DNA from 2 places in the Xanthomonas sp. NCPPB 3442 genome. Region 2 is predicted to be linked to the other one. Evidence: predicted binding sites of a transcription regulator. Region 2 holds the regulator's gene; the other holds the start of a gene.
What was found. Region 2 encodes HrcA, which represses chaperone genes, less so after heat shock. Its sites were predicted from a motif close to TTNGCACTCNNNNNNNNNGAGTGCNAA; they were not measured.
Positions count from the first base shown of each region.

Region 1: AC1POX_RS19305 (co-chaperone GroES) is a predicted target of HrcA. The motif match lies at 6,052-6,078, and genes of this name have one in related genera.

Region 1 is NZ_CM161514.1:4,457,288-4,465,258, reverse strand. Features, by position in the region: gene AC1POX_RS19330 (protein-disulfide reductase DsbD family protein) at 813-3,128, opposite strand; gene cutA (divalent-cation tolerance protein CutA) at 3,134-3,466, opposite strand; RNA gene AC1POX_RS19320 (sX9 sRNA) at 3,852-3,926, shown strand; gene AC1POX_RS19315 (endonuclease) at 3,931-5,721, opposite strand; RNA gene AC1POX_RS19310 (sX9 sRNA) at 5,862-5,931, shown strand; gene AC1POX_RS19305 (co-chaperone GroES) at 6,129-6,416, shown strand; gene groL (chaperonin GroEL) at 6,552-7,971, shown strand, end outside.
Region 2 is NZ_CM161514.1:1,948,314-1,956,284, reverse strand. Features, by position in the region: gene dnaJ (molecular chaperone DnaJ) at 1-706, opposite strand, end outside; gene dnaK (molecular chaperone DnaK) at 867-2,792, opposite strand; gene grpE (nucleotide exchange factor GrpE) at 2,934-3,452, opposite strand; gene hrcA (heat-inducible transcriptional repressor HrcA) at 3,551-4,582, opposite strand; gene recN (DNA repair protein RecN) at 4,720-6,384, shown strand; gene fur (ferric iron uptake transcriptional regulator) at 6,851-7,261, opposite strand; gene AC1POX_RS08485 (outer membrane protein assembly factor BamE) at 7,366-7,761, shown strand.

The DNA.
Region 1 (7,971 bases), 2.5 Mb from region 2:
GCGCGATGTCGCCGATGCTGTCCAGTTCGACGAACTTAGGTCTGTTTAAAACGGATGTTTTAAATTTCGAATGGTTTGGGCGGTGGCTAATGGCGGCGGGCAATGGCGTGCCGGAGGTCATCGTGCCGGCCTTGAATCGCCCGGACCGCTGCGAGCGGAACCGGCAGCCGGCCGTGCGCCTCCGGAGCGCAGCGTTTGCGCCTGGCGCGATGGAGGCAGCCGTCCCGGCCGGTTACGCGGCAACGGCTGCTGGCGGCATCCTCTCCTGTCGGGCGTCGGAATGTTGTGCCGGCGGCAGCAATTCGGTGAGTGCCCGGCTTGTTCATGGCAAGCGCGCAGGAGGTGAGTTGCAGCAGGGCCGCGATCTGCGTTTTGCGCGCAGATGCAGGCTCCCAACAACGTGGCGTCGGGCCGGACCGGCCGGCGTGCCAGATGAAGGGCGACCAGCGCGATCGACCCCCTCTGCTGCCTCGCTTCCCGCAGCTTCCCGCAGCTTCCCGCCGTGCAGGCCGCGGCCACGGTCGCCTGCTGCGCATCGCATGCATCAAGCGTTGGAGGTGCCAGGGGCACCGAACAGGCGAGGCCGCGCGCAGCCTGACGCCACCTATGCGCATGCCAACATCGGCCGGTCAGGTCTGCAGGGCGCCAGCAGCGCGGGGCGTGCAGACCCCGGCCAGGAGGGGCTAAACCCGCGCTTGGACCTGTCGCAACACGCCTGTGGCGCGGGTGTCGGCCCACACGGTTCGCAAAATCTTCGGCCTGGCCCGCCAACAGACGGCCGCCCAGGCCACCGGCCGCAGCGAAGGCGCGCCTTACCGCGCAGCGCGCAGCAAGGCGTCTTCGGTAATCGCGCCGGTCAGCACGGTCGGCAGGATCGCCGGCGGGGCGCCGGGGCCGTAGACCACGTACAGCGGCACGCCGACGGCCTGGTGCTGGTCCAGGAAGGTGCTGATGGCGGGGTCGACATTGGTCCAGTCGCCCTTCATGTAGACCGCATCGACGCGGCGCAACGCGTCGCGGAATTCGGCGCTGCTCAGCACGTTCTTTTCGTTGGCCTTGCAGGTCACGCACCAATCGGCGGTCATGTTGACGAAGACCACGCGGTTGTCGGCACGCAGGCGGTCCAGCAACTGCGGCGAGAACGCCACCACGCCCTCGGCCGCGGTGGCCGCCGGCAGGCTCAGGCGCGTGACCGCGACCACCGGCACCAGGGCCAGCACCAGCATCGTCGTGGCCAGGCCCATGCCCAGGCGGTGGCTCTTCCAGCGGCTGCGCTCGAAGCACCACAGCCCCAGGGCCAGCAGGGTGGCGCCCACCAGCATCAAGGCCAGCGCATCCACGCCGCGCTGCTTGCCCAAGACCCACAGCAGCCAGATCGCGGTGAGATACATGGGGAACGCCAGCACCTGCTTGAGCGTTTCCATCCACGCTCCGGGGGTGGGCAGGCGCCGCGCCAGCGAAGGCACGAAGCCGATCAGCAGGAACGGCAGCGCCAGGCCCAGGCCCAGCACCAGGAATACCAGCATCGCCAGCAGTGCGGGCGCGGTGAAGGCGTAGGCCAGTGCCGTGCCCATGAACGGCGCGATGCAGGGGCTGGCGACCACGCAGGCCAGCACGCCGGTGAAGAAGTCGCCCAGCGGCCCGTTGCGCGCGGCCAGCGACTGGCCGATGCCGCCCAGGTTGGTGCCCAAGGTGAACACGCCCGACAGGCTCAGCCCCACCGCGAACATCAGATACGCCAGCGCCGCGACGAACCACGGCTGCTGCAGCTGGAAGCCCCAGCCGGCGGCCTGCCCGGCGGCGCGCAAGCCGATCACCAGCCCACCGATGGCGGCAAAGGACACCAGCACGCCCAGCGAGTACCAGATCGCATGGCGACGCGCGTGGCTGCGGCTCTCGCCGCTATGGGCCAGGCCCAGCACCTTCAGCGACAGGATCGGCAGCACGCAGGGCATCAGGTTCAGCACCAACCCGCCAAGCAGAGCCAGCACCAGCATGCCCAGCAGGCCCTTGTCGGCATGCGGCGGCGGCGTGCGCTCCGGGTTGCCGGCCGAGGCATCGGCGACCGGGACGGCCGTGCTGGCGGCCGGCGCCGGCTCGACCGGTGCCTGACCGGCGGCCAGCGGCGAAATCATCAACGGCGCGGCCTGCGCCTGGTTCTGCGGCGACACGGTGCCGGCCGGTACATCCAGGGCGACGCGGCGGGTCATCGGCGGATAGCAGATCCCGTCGGTCTGGCAGCCCTGGAAGGTGGCCACCAGGGTCACGTGGGCCGGGTCAGGGTGGTCGCGCAGCAGCGGCAAGGTCACTTCGGCCTGGTCGAAATACACCACCACATCGCCGAAGTGTTCGTCGCGGTGCGCCTTGCCTTGCGGCCAGCGCGGCAGCCCGGTGCGCACGCCGCTGGCGCCTTCCAGGGCCAGCGAGGTGCGGTCGCGGTAGATGTAATAGCCCGGCGCCGGGGTGAAGCGCAGCAGCAGGCTGTTGCCGTCGCCGACGATGGCTTCGAAATTGAACGCCTGCTCGGCCGGCAGCGGCAACGCGTCCACCCCGGCGGTCTGGCCGGAGGCGCCGAACAGGCGCGGGGCGGCGTTGCGTGGCACCAGCGCGCCCAGGTTCTCGCGTGGCGCAGCGGTGGCCTGCGCCCCGGTGGCATCGGCCGCGGGCAGGTCGAGGCGGATTTCTCGCCGCTGCGGTGGATAGCACACGCCGGCATCGGCGCAGCCCTGGTACTGCACCTGCAGGACGGCGGTCTGCACTGCCGGGTCGGCCTTGCCGGCCAGGGTGGCCTGCAGTTGCTTGCGGTAGGTCTGCACCTGGCCGAAGAACTCGTCGTGCTTGCTCTCGCCTTCCGGCAGCGCCAGTTCGCCCGCGGCAAACCCCTTTCCGGCCTTGACGCTGATGCGGTGGCGATACAGGTAGTAGCCCGGTGCGATCTTCCAGTGCAGCGCGATGCGGTCGCGGCTGTCGGCGGTGGCGCTCAGCGCGAAGGCCTGGTCCACCGGCAGCAGGTCGGCTTCGGTTACGGCGGCCTGCGCGGGGGCGGGCGCCAGTACCGCCAGCGGCGCGGCGAGCAAGGGGGCGGCCAAGAGCGCGCAGCGGGCGATCCAGCGGGACAGAGACTTCATGGACGTCAGAATTCCTTGCGGGTTTCGGCCCGGACCCAATCGAGATACGCCGGCAGCCCGGCGCTGGCTTGGACAGCGACCGCCTCCGGCAGTTCATACGGATGCAAGGCCTGCAGCCGCGCGATGGCGTCGGGCAGGCAGTCGTCCCAGGTTTTGATCAGCAACTGCACCTCGGTGCTGCGCTCGATCGCGCCCTTCCAGCGGTACAGCGATTGCACGCCGGGCAATAGGGTGACGCAGGCGGCCAGCCGTTCGTCGAGCAAGGCCTGCGCAATGCGCTCGGCGCTGTCGGTATCCGGGCAGGTGCTCACTAACAAATGGAGGGAAGGTGCGCTCATTGGACCCGGCAGTGTAATCCCCTGTTTGCGGGGGATCGACCGCCGATTCCGGAACAAGACGTTAACTTCGTGGCCCCGGTGAGATGGCGTGCTCAAGCGACCCTGCGGTCAGCACGCGGCGCCTTGGATGGTTCCGGGTTCGCTTGCGCCCTGCCGTGCACGGCAGGGCGGCTACCCGGGTTCGGTCAATGGGGATCAATGCCGTGGCGCCTGCCGGCAACGCACGCCGTCTGTACAGACGCCCGGCGTCACCGGTTGGGGCAAGGCGCCCGGCGCGATCTGCTCCGGGCCCCGCGCCTCACCCGCCCGGCCGGTGCAGCCCAGGCCAACAGGCAACACGGTTGCGCTTGCCGCCAGGCGGGTGCGGGCGGGACCCGGAAGCGGCATGTACCATGCGTACAGTGCGGTTCCGAGCGTGCCGTTTACCCCGCCTGGCGACTGCGCGCGACGTGCGCGAGCCGGTCTTAGTTGGCCAGCTGGCAACTGGCCGGCTTGGCCGAGTTGAACAGGCTGGCGGTGGCCCATTCGGGGTGATCCACGAACGGGTTGCGGTTGCCCTGGAAGCTGAAGATCACCTCGTTGCGGGCGCGCTCGGCATCGTCCGGCGGGTCGGCCTGATGCCAGGCCAGCAGGGTGGAGAGCAGGCCCATGTAGGCCGGCGAGGCCGCGGTCTGCACGATCTTGCTGCGGTCGTCGGTCAGCTCCAGGTCCGGCTCGGATTGTCCGGTGGCCGCATCCAGCCCGCCTTCATAGCGGATGGCCATGTACATCACCGCGCGCGCCATGTCGCCCTTGCGCCGGCCCCACACCTCGAAGGTGCCGCTGTTGCCGTCGGGCGTGCGGACCCAGTTGGAATTGCCCGGATATCGCCCGCTGCCGCCGCCACTGCCGTCGTTGACCTCGGTCGCCCGCTCGCCGCAGCTGCTGGTGCAGGTGGCATAGGGCTTGTTGCCGCGGTCTGCGTTGAAGCTGGTGTCGGTCAGGTACAGCATGTGGGTGTCGGTATAGGGCGCGTACGGCAGGCCGCGGTCGCCGGTGGCGCTGCCAAAGCCCAGCGAGTTGGGCCAGGTGTGCTCGCGGTTGTAGGTGAGCCCGCTGCCGGTGCCGGCGCGGTCGCTGACCTTGGCGTAGCTGCGGTTGCGGTAGGCGTCCAGGATGCGGCCGCTGTTGTTGGGATCCTCGTCGGCCATTTCCAGGATGGTCCAGGTGCTGGTGCCGCTGCCGCTGTACGGGTAGACCGTGTGCCCCTTGATGGTGGCGTGCAACGAGCAGCGCAGCTGGCTGGCGCTGGCGGTATTGACCCGCGCGTAGTACCCGGTACCGCCGCCGCTGGCGGTGGCCACGGTGAAGGCGATGGACTGGTTGGCGGCCGGGCTCAGGCCGGTGGCATCGCGGATGGCGCTGGCGGTGATGGCCAGCGTGCAGCGCTCGCCGCCGACCAGGGCGGTGTTGGTGGACAGGGTGAAGCGGGTGCCGCTGGTCGGGTATGTCAACGCCACGTTGCCGGAGCTGGCGCAGCTCAGCGCAAACGCACCGCTGCCCAGCGTCACCGCTTCGCTGAAGCCCACGGCCAGATCGCCGGCAGCCGGAAAGCCGGTGGCGCCTTGCGTTGGTGTGGTGCTGCTGATGGTGGGAGCACCGGTGCTTCCACCGCCGTCGCTGCCGGTGAAGGTCTGGCCGCGGTTGCAGGCGCCGAAGGTCTGCGCCGCCGAGCCGGCCCAGCTGAAGTTGGCCGCGCTGCTGCCGGTACCGGTCAATTGCAGCGAACTGCCGACCGCGGTGCTGTTGCTCTCGCTCACCGGCAGGTTCTGGCTGGTCACGCCGGCCGCCGGGCCGCCGCTGCCGGTGATGGCGCCTTCATAACTGAGGAACTGCACCAGCTGCCCGTTGGGGTCGACCAGCGCCACGCCGTCGTTGGGGCCGTTCTGCACGCCGTTGCTGGCATAGCTCACCGTGGCCATACGCACCTGGCTGCCGCAGCTGACCACCGTGCCGGCCGGCACCGCCGTATTGGCGTACACCACTGCCGCACTGGGGCTGTTGCCGTTGTACAGGTAGATGCGGTAACCGCTCAGCGATTCGCCGGCAGTGGCCACCACTTCCACCCCCTCGCCGCTGTCGCCGGAGGCGCCCGCGTCGTCGTAGTGCAGCTCGTTGATGAAAACCGCCGCATTGGCGGAGGTGGCACCGAGCGCGAACGCGCAGGCCAGGGGAAGGGTGCAACGCAGGGACACGAAACGGGACGGCAACCTCATCGACAGCTCCTTGTGATCGGGGAATGCGTTCCCGACTGTAAGGCGCGCGCATGACAGGCGATGGAACCTGGTTCCATTTCTAGAGCATTGGACCAGACCGCTATACGCCTGCCAGGTGGGCGCGCCCGGTGCCCGTGGGCATGCACTCCATTCCGGTTCCTCCGCGATGTCCGCGCCCACCTGACAACCGCTCGCTCCGTTTTGTCGGCCGCCCCGGTGGTTCGGAAAGAAGCGGTCGGCGAAAAATTTTTGCCGCCAGCCCTTGAAAGCCGCCCGCGCAGCACAATCTCTGGCCCGCACCCGCTTGTCGGGTTTTTTCCGCGCGCTGTGCTGGCAGTCGTCATGTGCGAGTGCTAACATCGCCGATAATTTCCAGGCCAATCAAACACTTAAGAGGTCTTCTCTCTATGAGCATCAAGCCGCTTCACGACCGCGTTGTAGTCAAGCCGATCGAAGCCGACGAAGTTTCCGCCGGCGGCATCGTGATTCCGGACTCCGCCAAGGAAAAGTCCACCAAGGGTGAAGTCGTCGCGATCGGCGCCGGCAAGCCGCTGGACAACGGCAGCCTGCGCGCGCCGGTGGTCAAGGTTGGCGACAAGGTCATCTACGGCCAGTACGCCGGCAGCAGCTACAAGTCCGAAGGCGTCGAGTACAAGGTGCTGCGCGAAGACGACATCCTGGCCGTCATCGGCTGATAGCCGTTGCCGGCGGGATTCGGGAGTCGAGATTCGGGATTGGTCACCGCGGCTTGCCGCACCAATCCGCCTCTCCTCCGGATCCCGCTCTAGCCAATCCCCAATCCCCAATCTCAAATCCCGGAGTAACAACCAATGGCTGCTAAAGACATTCGTTTCGGTGAAGACGCACGTACCCGCATGGTTCGTGGCGTCAACGTGCTTGCCAATGCCGTGAAGGCCACCCTGGGCCCGAAGGGCCGCAACGTCGTGCTCGAGAAGAGCTTCGGCGCGCCGACCATCACCAAGGACGGCGTTTCCGTCGCCAAGGAAATCGAACTGGCCGACAAGTTCGAGAACATGGGCGCGCAGATGGTCAAGGAAGTCGCTTCCAAGACCAACGACAACGCCGGCGACGGCACCACCACCGCCACCGTGCTGGCCCAGGCCCTGATCCGCGAAGGCGCCAAGGCCGTGGCCGCCGGCATGAACCCGATGGACCTCAAGCGTGGTATCGACCAGGCCGTCAAGGCTGCGGTCGTCGAGCTGAAGAACATCTCCAAGCCCACCACCGACGACAAGGCGATTGCCCAGGTCGGCACCATCTCGGCCAACTCGGACGAGTCGATCGGCAACATCATTGCCGAAGCGATGAAGAAGGTCGGCAAGGAAGGCGTGATCACCGTTGAAGAAGGCTCGGGCCTGGAAAACGAGCTGGACGTGGTCGAGGGCATGCAGTTCGACCGCGGCTACCTCTCCCCGTACTTCATCAACAACCAGCAGAGCCAGTCGGCCGACCTGGACGACCCGTTCATCCTGCTGCACGACAAGAAGATCTCCAACGTGCGTGACCTGCTGCCCGTGCTGGAAGGCGTGGCCAAGGCCGGCAAGCCGCTGCTGATCGTCGCCGAAGAAGTCGAAGGCGAAGCGCTGGCGACCCTGGTGGTCAACACCATCCGCGGCATCGTCAAGGTCGTGGCCGTCAAGGCGCCGGGCTTCGGCGACCGTCGCAAGGCGATGCTGGAAGACATGGCCGTGCTGACCGGCGGTACCGTGATCTCCGAGGAAGTGGGCCTGGCGCTTGAGAAGGCGACCATCAAGGACCTGGGCCGCGCCAAGAAGGTGCAGGTCTCCAAGGAAAACACCACCATCATCGACGGCGCCGGCGACACCGCGGCGATCGAATCGCGCGTGGGCCAGATCAAGACCCAGATCGAAGACACCTCGTCCGATTACGACCGTGAGAAGCTGCAGGAGCGCGTGGCCAAGCTGGCCGGTGGCGTTGCAGTGATCAAGGTCGGCGCCTCGACCGAAATCGAAATGAAGGAAAAGAAGGCACGCGTCGAAGACGCCCTGCACGCCACCCGTGCAGCCGTCGAAGAAGGCGTGGTCCCGGGCGGCGGCGTGGCCCTGGTGCGTGCGCTGGTGGCCGTGGGCGAGCTCAAGGGCGCCAACGAAGACCAGACCCACGGCATCCAGATCGCCCTGCGCGCCATGGAAGCCCCGCTGCGCGAGATCGTGGCCAATGCCGGCGAAGAGCCGTCCGTGATCCTGAACAAGGTCAAGGAAGGCAGCG
Region 2 (7,971 bases):
CCGGGCCGGCCTCGCCTTCGCCTGCAAGACGAATCCGGTCGCCGGTATCCACGCCGGCGGGCACCTTGATCGACAGCACCTTGTCTTCTTCCACGCGACCGGCACCGTGGCAGGTCTTGCAGGGGTTCTGGATCAGCGTGCCGCGCCCGTCGCAATGCGGGCAGCTCTGCTGCATGGCGAAAATGCCGCGCTGGATGCGCACCTGGCCGCGCCCATGGCAGGTGCCGCAGGTCTCGACCTTGCCGTCTTCCGAACCGCTGCCGTGGCAGGGCGCGCATTCGACCAGCGTCGGAATCTCGATGCGGCGCTCGATCCCGGCGACGGCTTCTTCCAGATCCAGTTCCAGTACGTAACCCACGTCGGCACCACGTCGCGCAGCGCGCGGACCGGCGGCGCCACCGCCGAAAATATTGCCGAAGATATCGCCAAAGATATCTCCCATGTCCGGGCCACCCGGCCCACCGCCACCGCCCATGCCGTGCTCGAAGGCCGCATGGCCGTGCGCGTCGTAGGCGCGCCGCTTATTGCCATCGGACAGCACCTCGTAGGCTTCCTTGCATTCCTTGAACGCCGCTTCGGCAGCCGCGTCGCCAGGATTGCGGTCCGGGTGGTGCTTCATCGCACAGCGCCGGTACGCCTTCTTCAGCTCCTCGTCGCTGGCGCCACGGGCAACGCCCAGCACTTCGTAGTAATCGCGTTTGCTCATAAGCCGGGATTCGGGATTCGTGATTTGAGATTCGTTGAAACGCAAAAGCGGACAGCGTGTGCTGGTCCGCCCTGGCGACGCGACGCGTTAAGGATATCGGGACGGGAATCGGCAAGCTTTAGCGCTTGCCAATCCCCACTCCCGACTCCCAAATCACGGCTTACTTCTTGTCGTCCTTGACCTCGGTGAACTCGGCGTCCACCACGTCGTCGGCGGCCTTGGAGGCCTGTGCGTTGCCGCTGGCCGCATCGGCGTTACCGCCCTGCTCTGCCGCCGCAGCTGCTGCGTACAACGACTGGCCGGCTTCTTCCAGCGTCTTGGTGCGTGCTTCGATCTGCGCCTTGTCGTCGCCCTTCATGGCGGTTTCCAGATCCGACAGCGCCGCTTCCACCTTGCCGATCACATCGCCACCGACCTTGCTGCCATGCTCGGTGATCGCGGTACGGGTGGCGTGGATCAGACCATCGGCCTGGTTGCGGGCCTGCACCAGCTCCTGGAACTTCTTGTCTTCTTCGCGGTTGGCTTCCGCGTCGGCGACCATGCGCTGGATCTCTTCGTCCGACAGACCCGAACCGGCCTTAATCTCGACCTTCTGTTCCTTGTTGGTCTTCTTGTCCTTGGCCGACACGTGCAGGATGCCGTTGGCGTCGATGTCGAAGGACACTTCTACCTGCGGCATGCCGCGCGGCGCCGGCTCGATGCCGGACAGGTCGAACTTGGCCAGCGACTTGTTGAAGCGGGCCTGCTCGCGCTCACCCTGCAACACATGCACGGTCACGGCCGACTGGTTGTCTTCGGCGGTGGAGAAGGTCTGCGAGGCCTTGGTCGGAATGGTGGTGTTCTTTTCGATGATCTTGGTGAACACGCCGCCCATGGTCTCGATACCCAGCGACAGCGGGGTCACGTCCAGCAGCAGCACGTCCTTGACGTCGCCGGCCAGCACGCCGCCCTGGATCGCCGCACCCACGGCCACCGCCTCGTCCGGGTTGACGTCCTTGCGCGGTTCCTTGCCGAAGAAATCGGCAACCGCCTGCTGCACCTTCGGCATGCGGGTCTGGCCGCCGACCAGGATCACTTCGTTGATGTCGCTGGCGCGCAGGCCAGCGTCGTTCAACGCGGTGCGGCACGGCTCGATCGACTTCTTGACCAAGTCTTCCACCAGCGCTTCGAGCTTGGCACGGGTCAACTTGATGTTGAGGTGCTTCGGGCCCGACGCATCGGCGGTGACGTACGGCAGGTTCACTTCGGTCTGCTGGCTGGACGACAGCTCGATCTTGGCGCGCTCTGCGGCGTCTTTCAGGCGCTGCAGCGCCAGCGGATCCTTACGCAGGTCGATGCCCTGGTCCTTGTTGAATTCGTCGACCAGGTACTCGATGACGCGGTTGTCGAAGTCTTCGCCGCCCAGGAAGGTGTCGCCGTTGGTGGCCAGCACTTCGAACTGCTTTTCGCCATCGACTTCGGCGATCTCGATGATCGACACGTCGAAGGTACCGCCGCCCAGGTCGTACACGGCAATCTTGCGGTCGCCGCCGTTCTTGTCCAGGCCATAGGCCAGGGCTGCGGCGGTCGGCTCGTTGATGATGCGCTTGACGTCCAGACCGGCGATGCGACCGGCATCCTTGGTGGCCTGGCGCTGGCTGTCGTTGAAGTACGCCGGCACGGTGATCACCGCTTCGGTGACCTTCTCGCCGAGGAAGTCTTCGGCGGTCTTCTTCATCTTTTCCAGCACGCGCGCGGAGATTTCCTGCGGCGCCATGCGCTTGGCATCGCTGGTCTGCACCCAGGCATCGCCGTTGTCGTGCGCCAGGATGCCGTACGGCACGTGCGAGATGTCCTTCTGCACTTCGCCATCGGTGAACTTGCGGCCGATCAGGCGCTTCACCGCGTAGAAGGTGTTCTTCGGGTTGGTCACGGCCTGGCGCTTGGCCGAGGCGCCGACCAGCACTTCGCCGTCCTTGGTGTAGGCGACGATCGAAGGCGTGGTGCGATCGCCCTCGGAGTTTTCGATGACGCGGGCCTTGCCGCCGTCCATGATCGACACGCACGAGTTCGTGGTGCCGAGGTCAATACCAATGATCTTGCCCATGGATACGCTCCTGATGATTCTGTAGCTGTGTCCGGCGACGCCGGGTCTGGCTGAGATGTGGGGGTGGTGCGCAGGTGTTCAAGCCACCGGCGCACATCTGTGTTTCGTGCCTGCGCCTGGCAGTTCAGCCGGCGCTGCGGTTCAGTCGTGCTTGGCCACGACCACCAGGGCCGGGCGCAGCAGGCGATCGTTGAGCAGGTAGCCCTTCTGGAACACCTGCACGACGTGACCCGGCGCAACGCCCTCGGCCTCGCCCTGGCTGATCGCCTGGTGCTGGTCCGGGTTGAACGGCTGGCCGACCGGATCGAGCAGGGTCAGGCCGTTGTCGGCGGCCACCTTGAGCAATTGCTTGTAGGTCATGTCCAGGCCATCGCGCAGCGGGCTGGGCTCGGTGCCGGCGGCGGTGAGTCCCGCGTCCAGGCTGTCGAACACCGGCAGCAGCTCGCCGAGCAGCTTCTCGTTGGCGAACTTGCGCGCGTTTTCCACGTCGCGGGCGATACGCTTGCGCTGGTTTTCCAGGTCGGCGCGCTCGCGCAGGGCATCGGCCTTGACCAGGGCGATCTCGCTGCGCAGCGATTCGATCTCGGCCTTGAGCGGATCGGTCTCGGGCGGGTTCTGGGACAGGTCTTCGGAGTCGAATTCGGGGTGGTCTTGGTTCATATGCAGTTCCCGGGCAAGCGGAACGCCCGCCCCAACGTCACCCCGTATATGGGCGCCCGCGCGCGTTTCAAGCAAAGCATCGCGCCGATCGATGCCGGTTATCGCGTACCGGGCGACTCCATGGCCGCGCCCAGCACGTCGGCGGCGGTCTGCACCAGCGGAATCAGCCGGTCGTAGGCCATGCGTTTGGGCCCGATCACCCCCAGCACGCCCAGCACCTGGCCATTGGCGGCGTAAGGTGCAGTGACCAGCGAGACGTCTTCCAGCGACACCATGCCGGTTTCCTCGCCGATGAAGATGCGCACGCCCGGCGCCTGGATGGTGCGCTCGAGCAGCTGCAGGATCTCGCGCTTGCTGGCGAAGGCCTCGAACAGTTCGCGCAGGCGATCCAGATCCGACAGGTCCTGCACGCCCATCAGCCGGGTCTGCCCGGCCATCACCATGTCCTCGGCATCGGCCGGTACCAGAGCCTCGCTGGCCAGGTCCACGCTGTGCGCCAGCAGTTGTTCCATCTCGCTCTTGGCCATGCGCAGCTCGCGCAGCAGGCAGGCGCGGATGTCGGCCAGCGCGCGCCCGGCAAACTGCGCATTGAGGTAATTGGCCACCCGTTCCAGCTCGGCCGGCTCGTAAGCGCGGCGCGGCTCGATCACGCGGTTCTGCACCTCGTTGTCGGCAAACACCAGGATCGCCAGCACGCGGCGCGCATCCAGCGCCACGAAGTCGATATGCCGGAACGCGAACTGCTCGCGGCGCGGCGCGCTGACCACGCCGACGAAGTGGCTCATCGCCGACAGCATCTGCGAGGCGCTGCCCAGCAACGATTGCGTGCCGTTGCCGCTGGCCAGCTCCGCGCGCAGGCGGCGGACTTCCTCTTCGCCAGGCGGCTGCATCTGCACCAGGCTGTCGACGAACACCCGGTAGCCATGCGCAGTGGGCACGCGTCCGGCCGAGGTATGCGGGGAGCTGAGCAGGCCGACGTCTTCCAGGTCGGCCAGGATATTGCGGATGGTGGCCGGGCTGACGTCCAGCCCCGCATGCTGGGCCAGCGTCTTGGAGCCCACCGGCTCGCCGTCGCGGATGTAGCGCGCAATCAGGGTGCGCAGCAACTGGCGGGCGCGAGGGTCGAGCATTGGGGACTGGGACGCGCGCATGGGATCATCCGGTGAGACAGCGCATAGATAATGTCTGGCCCCGGGGATGGCAAGCGTCCGATTCCCCGTCTGCCCCTGCCACCCTAAGCTTCCCCAAAGCGTTCACACTCGACCTCATGCTCAGACACCTCTCGATCAAGGATTTCGCCGTTGTCCGTGCCACCGAACTGGAATTCGGGCCGGGAATGACCGTGGTATCGGGCGAAACCGGCGCCGGCAAGTCGCTGATGGTGGACGCGCTGGGCTTTCTGTCCGGCCTGCGCGCCGACAGCGGCGTGGTCCGTCATGGCGCCGAGCGCGCCGAACTGTCGGCCGAATTCCAGCTACCGGCCGAGCATCCCGGGCTGCGCTGGCTGGCCGACAACGAACTCGACGACGAGGCGCAATGCCAGCTGCGCCGGATCATCCGCGCCGACGGCGGCTCGCGCGCGTGGATCAACGGCCGCCCGGTCACTTCCTCGCAACTGGCGGAACTGGCCTCGAGACTGGTCGAAATCCACGGCCAGCACGAGCACCAGGCGCTGATGGCCCGGCACAGCCAGCTCGCCCTGCTCGATGCCTACGCCCGCAACAGCGCCCAGCGCGAGCAGGTGCGCCAGGCCAGCCAGCGCTGGCAGGCGCTGCTGGACGAGCGCGATGCGCTCTCCGCGCAGGGCGATGTCTCCGACCGGATCGGCTTTCTGGAACACCAACTGGCCGAACTGGAGCGCGAGGACCTGGACCCGGCCGCGATTGCCGCACTGGACGTCAATCACCGCCGCCAGGCCCATGCCACCGCGCTGATCGGTGCCTGCGACAGCGTCGCCCAGCAGCTCAACGGCGACGACGGCGCCAGTGCCCTGGGCCTGTTGCAGGACAGCCGCCACGATTTGTCGCGCGTGGCCGAACACGAACCGCGGCTGGCCGAAGTGGACGCGCTGCTGGACAGCGCCGTGATCCAGATCGAGGAAGCGCTGGCCCTGCTCGACCGTGTGCGCGACGACCTGGAGGCCGACCCGGCCCAGTTCGAGGCGATGGAGCGCCGCCTCGGCCGCCTGCACGACCTGGCCCGCAAACACCGCGTCACGCCGGACGAACTGTCCGCGCATCGCGACCACCTGAGCGCCGAAGTCGAGAGCCTGCGCGGCGCCGACGAGCGCCTGCAGCAGCTCGACAAGCACATCGAAACCGCCACCGGCGCCTGGCGCAGCGCGGCCGGCGTGCTCAGCGACAGCCGCACCGCCGCCGCCGAGGCGTTGTCGGCCGCGACCACCGCGCTGATCGGCGAGTTGGGCATGGGCGGCGGGCAGTTCCTGATCCAGCTACAGCCGCACGAGAGCCCCCGGCCGGACCCCAATGGCGCCGAACGGGTGGAATTCCTGGTCGCCGCCAACGCCGGGCAGCCCCCGCGCGCCTTGCGCAAGGTCGCCTCCGGCGGCGAGCTGTCGCGCATTTCGCTGGCCATCGAAGTGGCGGCGCTGGGCCTGGACAGCGTGCCCACCATGGTGTTCGACGAAGTGGATTCGGGCATCGGCGGCGCGGTGGCCGACATCGTCGGGCAGAAGCTGCGCGCGCTGGGCGAAGAGCGCCAGGTGCTGTGCGTTACCCACTTGCCGCAGGTCGCCGCCAAGGGCCACGCGCATTACCGGGTCAGCAAGGCGCCGGTGGACGGCATGACCCAGAGTGCGGTCGAACTGCTCGGCCCGCAGGCCCGCCAGGAAGAATTGGCACGCATGCTGGGTGGTGTGGAAGTGAGCAAGGAAGCGCGCGCGGCCGCCCGCAAGCTGCTGCAGAGCGCCTGAGCGGGACTGGTCGTTCGCAAGCCAGCGCGAAGGGCTTGATCAGGGCAGCCGGCACTGTTGGTGCTGTTGCGCCGGTGCGCCGGTAGCGGTAATCACGCGTGGCCCACCGACGCTGTGGATGCATAGGTTGCCGCTACCAATCGGCCACGTGGAGCTTCCCTAGGCCGTCTCCATGCACTCAGGCAACCTGGGCGGCCCCGCAACCTTCGTCCGCTTGCGAGAGGCTCCTTTCCACTGACAACTGCCGGCCCTCGTCAGCGAGGTTTCCTCGCTCAGCTGACCCGCTCCCTCCCCGCCAGCCAAGCCCCAGCATTCGCCGACAAGGCTTGCTTATCCCCGCTGGCGGGGGAAGGTGCCCGAGGCTGATGGGGGAAGGTCGTGCATCGAATCCGCCAACACGCCCCCAGAACGCACAAGGCGGCCTGGGCCGCCTTGTAACGGTCATGGCTGCATGGGGACACCCAGCTCAGCGCGGACGCTTTTTGCGCACGTACAGCACCAGCGAGTGCTCTTCCAGTTCGTAGCCGTGCTTGGCGGCGATCTGGCGCTGCAGCGCCTCGATTTCCTCGCTCTCGAACTCGATCACATGACCGGTATCCACGTCCACCATATGGTCGTGATGACCGCCGCGGTCCAGCTCGTAGACGGCCTGCCCGCCTTCGAAATTGTGCTTCAGCACCAGGCCGGCCGCCTCGAACTGGGTCAGCACCCGGTAGACCGTCGCCAGCCCGATCTCGTCGCCGTGATCGAGCAGTTGGCGATAGATGTCTTCTGCGCTGAGGTGATGCTGATTGCTCTTCTGTTCGAGCAGTTCCAGGATCCGCATGCGCGGATGGGTCACCTTGAGCCCGACTTTGCGCAGGTCGTGGGTTTCCATACGTTCTCCGTTCATTGGCGATTTAGCGCCAGCTGCCATCAAACGGGTCGCGGCGACCGGCGGAAGTGTATCATCGGCGTGATTTCCTCAGCACTTAATCCCCGATGCGTAATCTCCTGCTGGTCGCCGCCATTGCTCTTTCCACCGCTGGCTGCGGCATCATCTACAAGCAGCCGATCTACCAGGGCAATCTGATCAAACAGAACGCCGTGGAGCAACTGCAGGTAGGCCAGAGCAAGCAGCAGGTCAGTGCGTTGCTGGGCACGCCCTCGATCCCCGACCCGTTCCATGCCCAGCGCTGGGACTACACCTCCACGCAGCGCGTGGACCGTCTGGCGCGTACCGAGATCAAGAATTTCACCGTGTTCTTCGAGAACGAACAGGTCGCACGCTGGGAAGGCGACTATTTCCCGTCGCAGGACGAGCAACTGGCCAAAGCCGCGCCCAAGCAGTTTGGCCGCAACCTGGCCCGTGACAAGAAGAAGCAACGCGGCCGTTGATGCGGTTACCGGGCGGTCTCGTGATCGCCTGATCGGACCCAAAACGCATCCCTTCGAACGGATGCGTTTTTCGTTTTGCCTGATGCCAACAGAGCGCTTCAGTGACTCTACAGCGCTGACTCCCAGGACCGATCCATCGTGCTGTCTGTCGCATGTCTTAGTCCAAGCGCGCTCGTTCGAACTCAACCAACACGGCTGATTCTTCGAGAC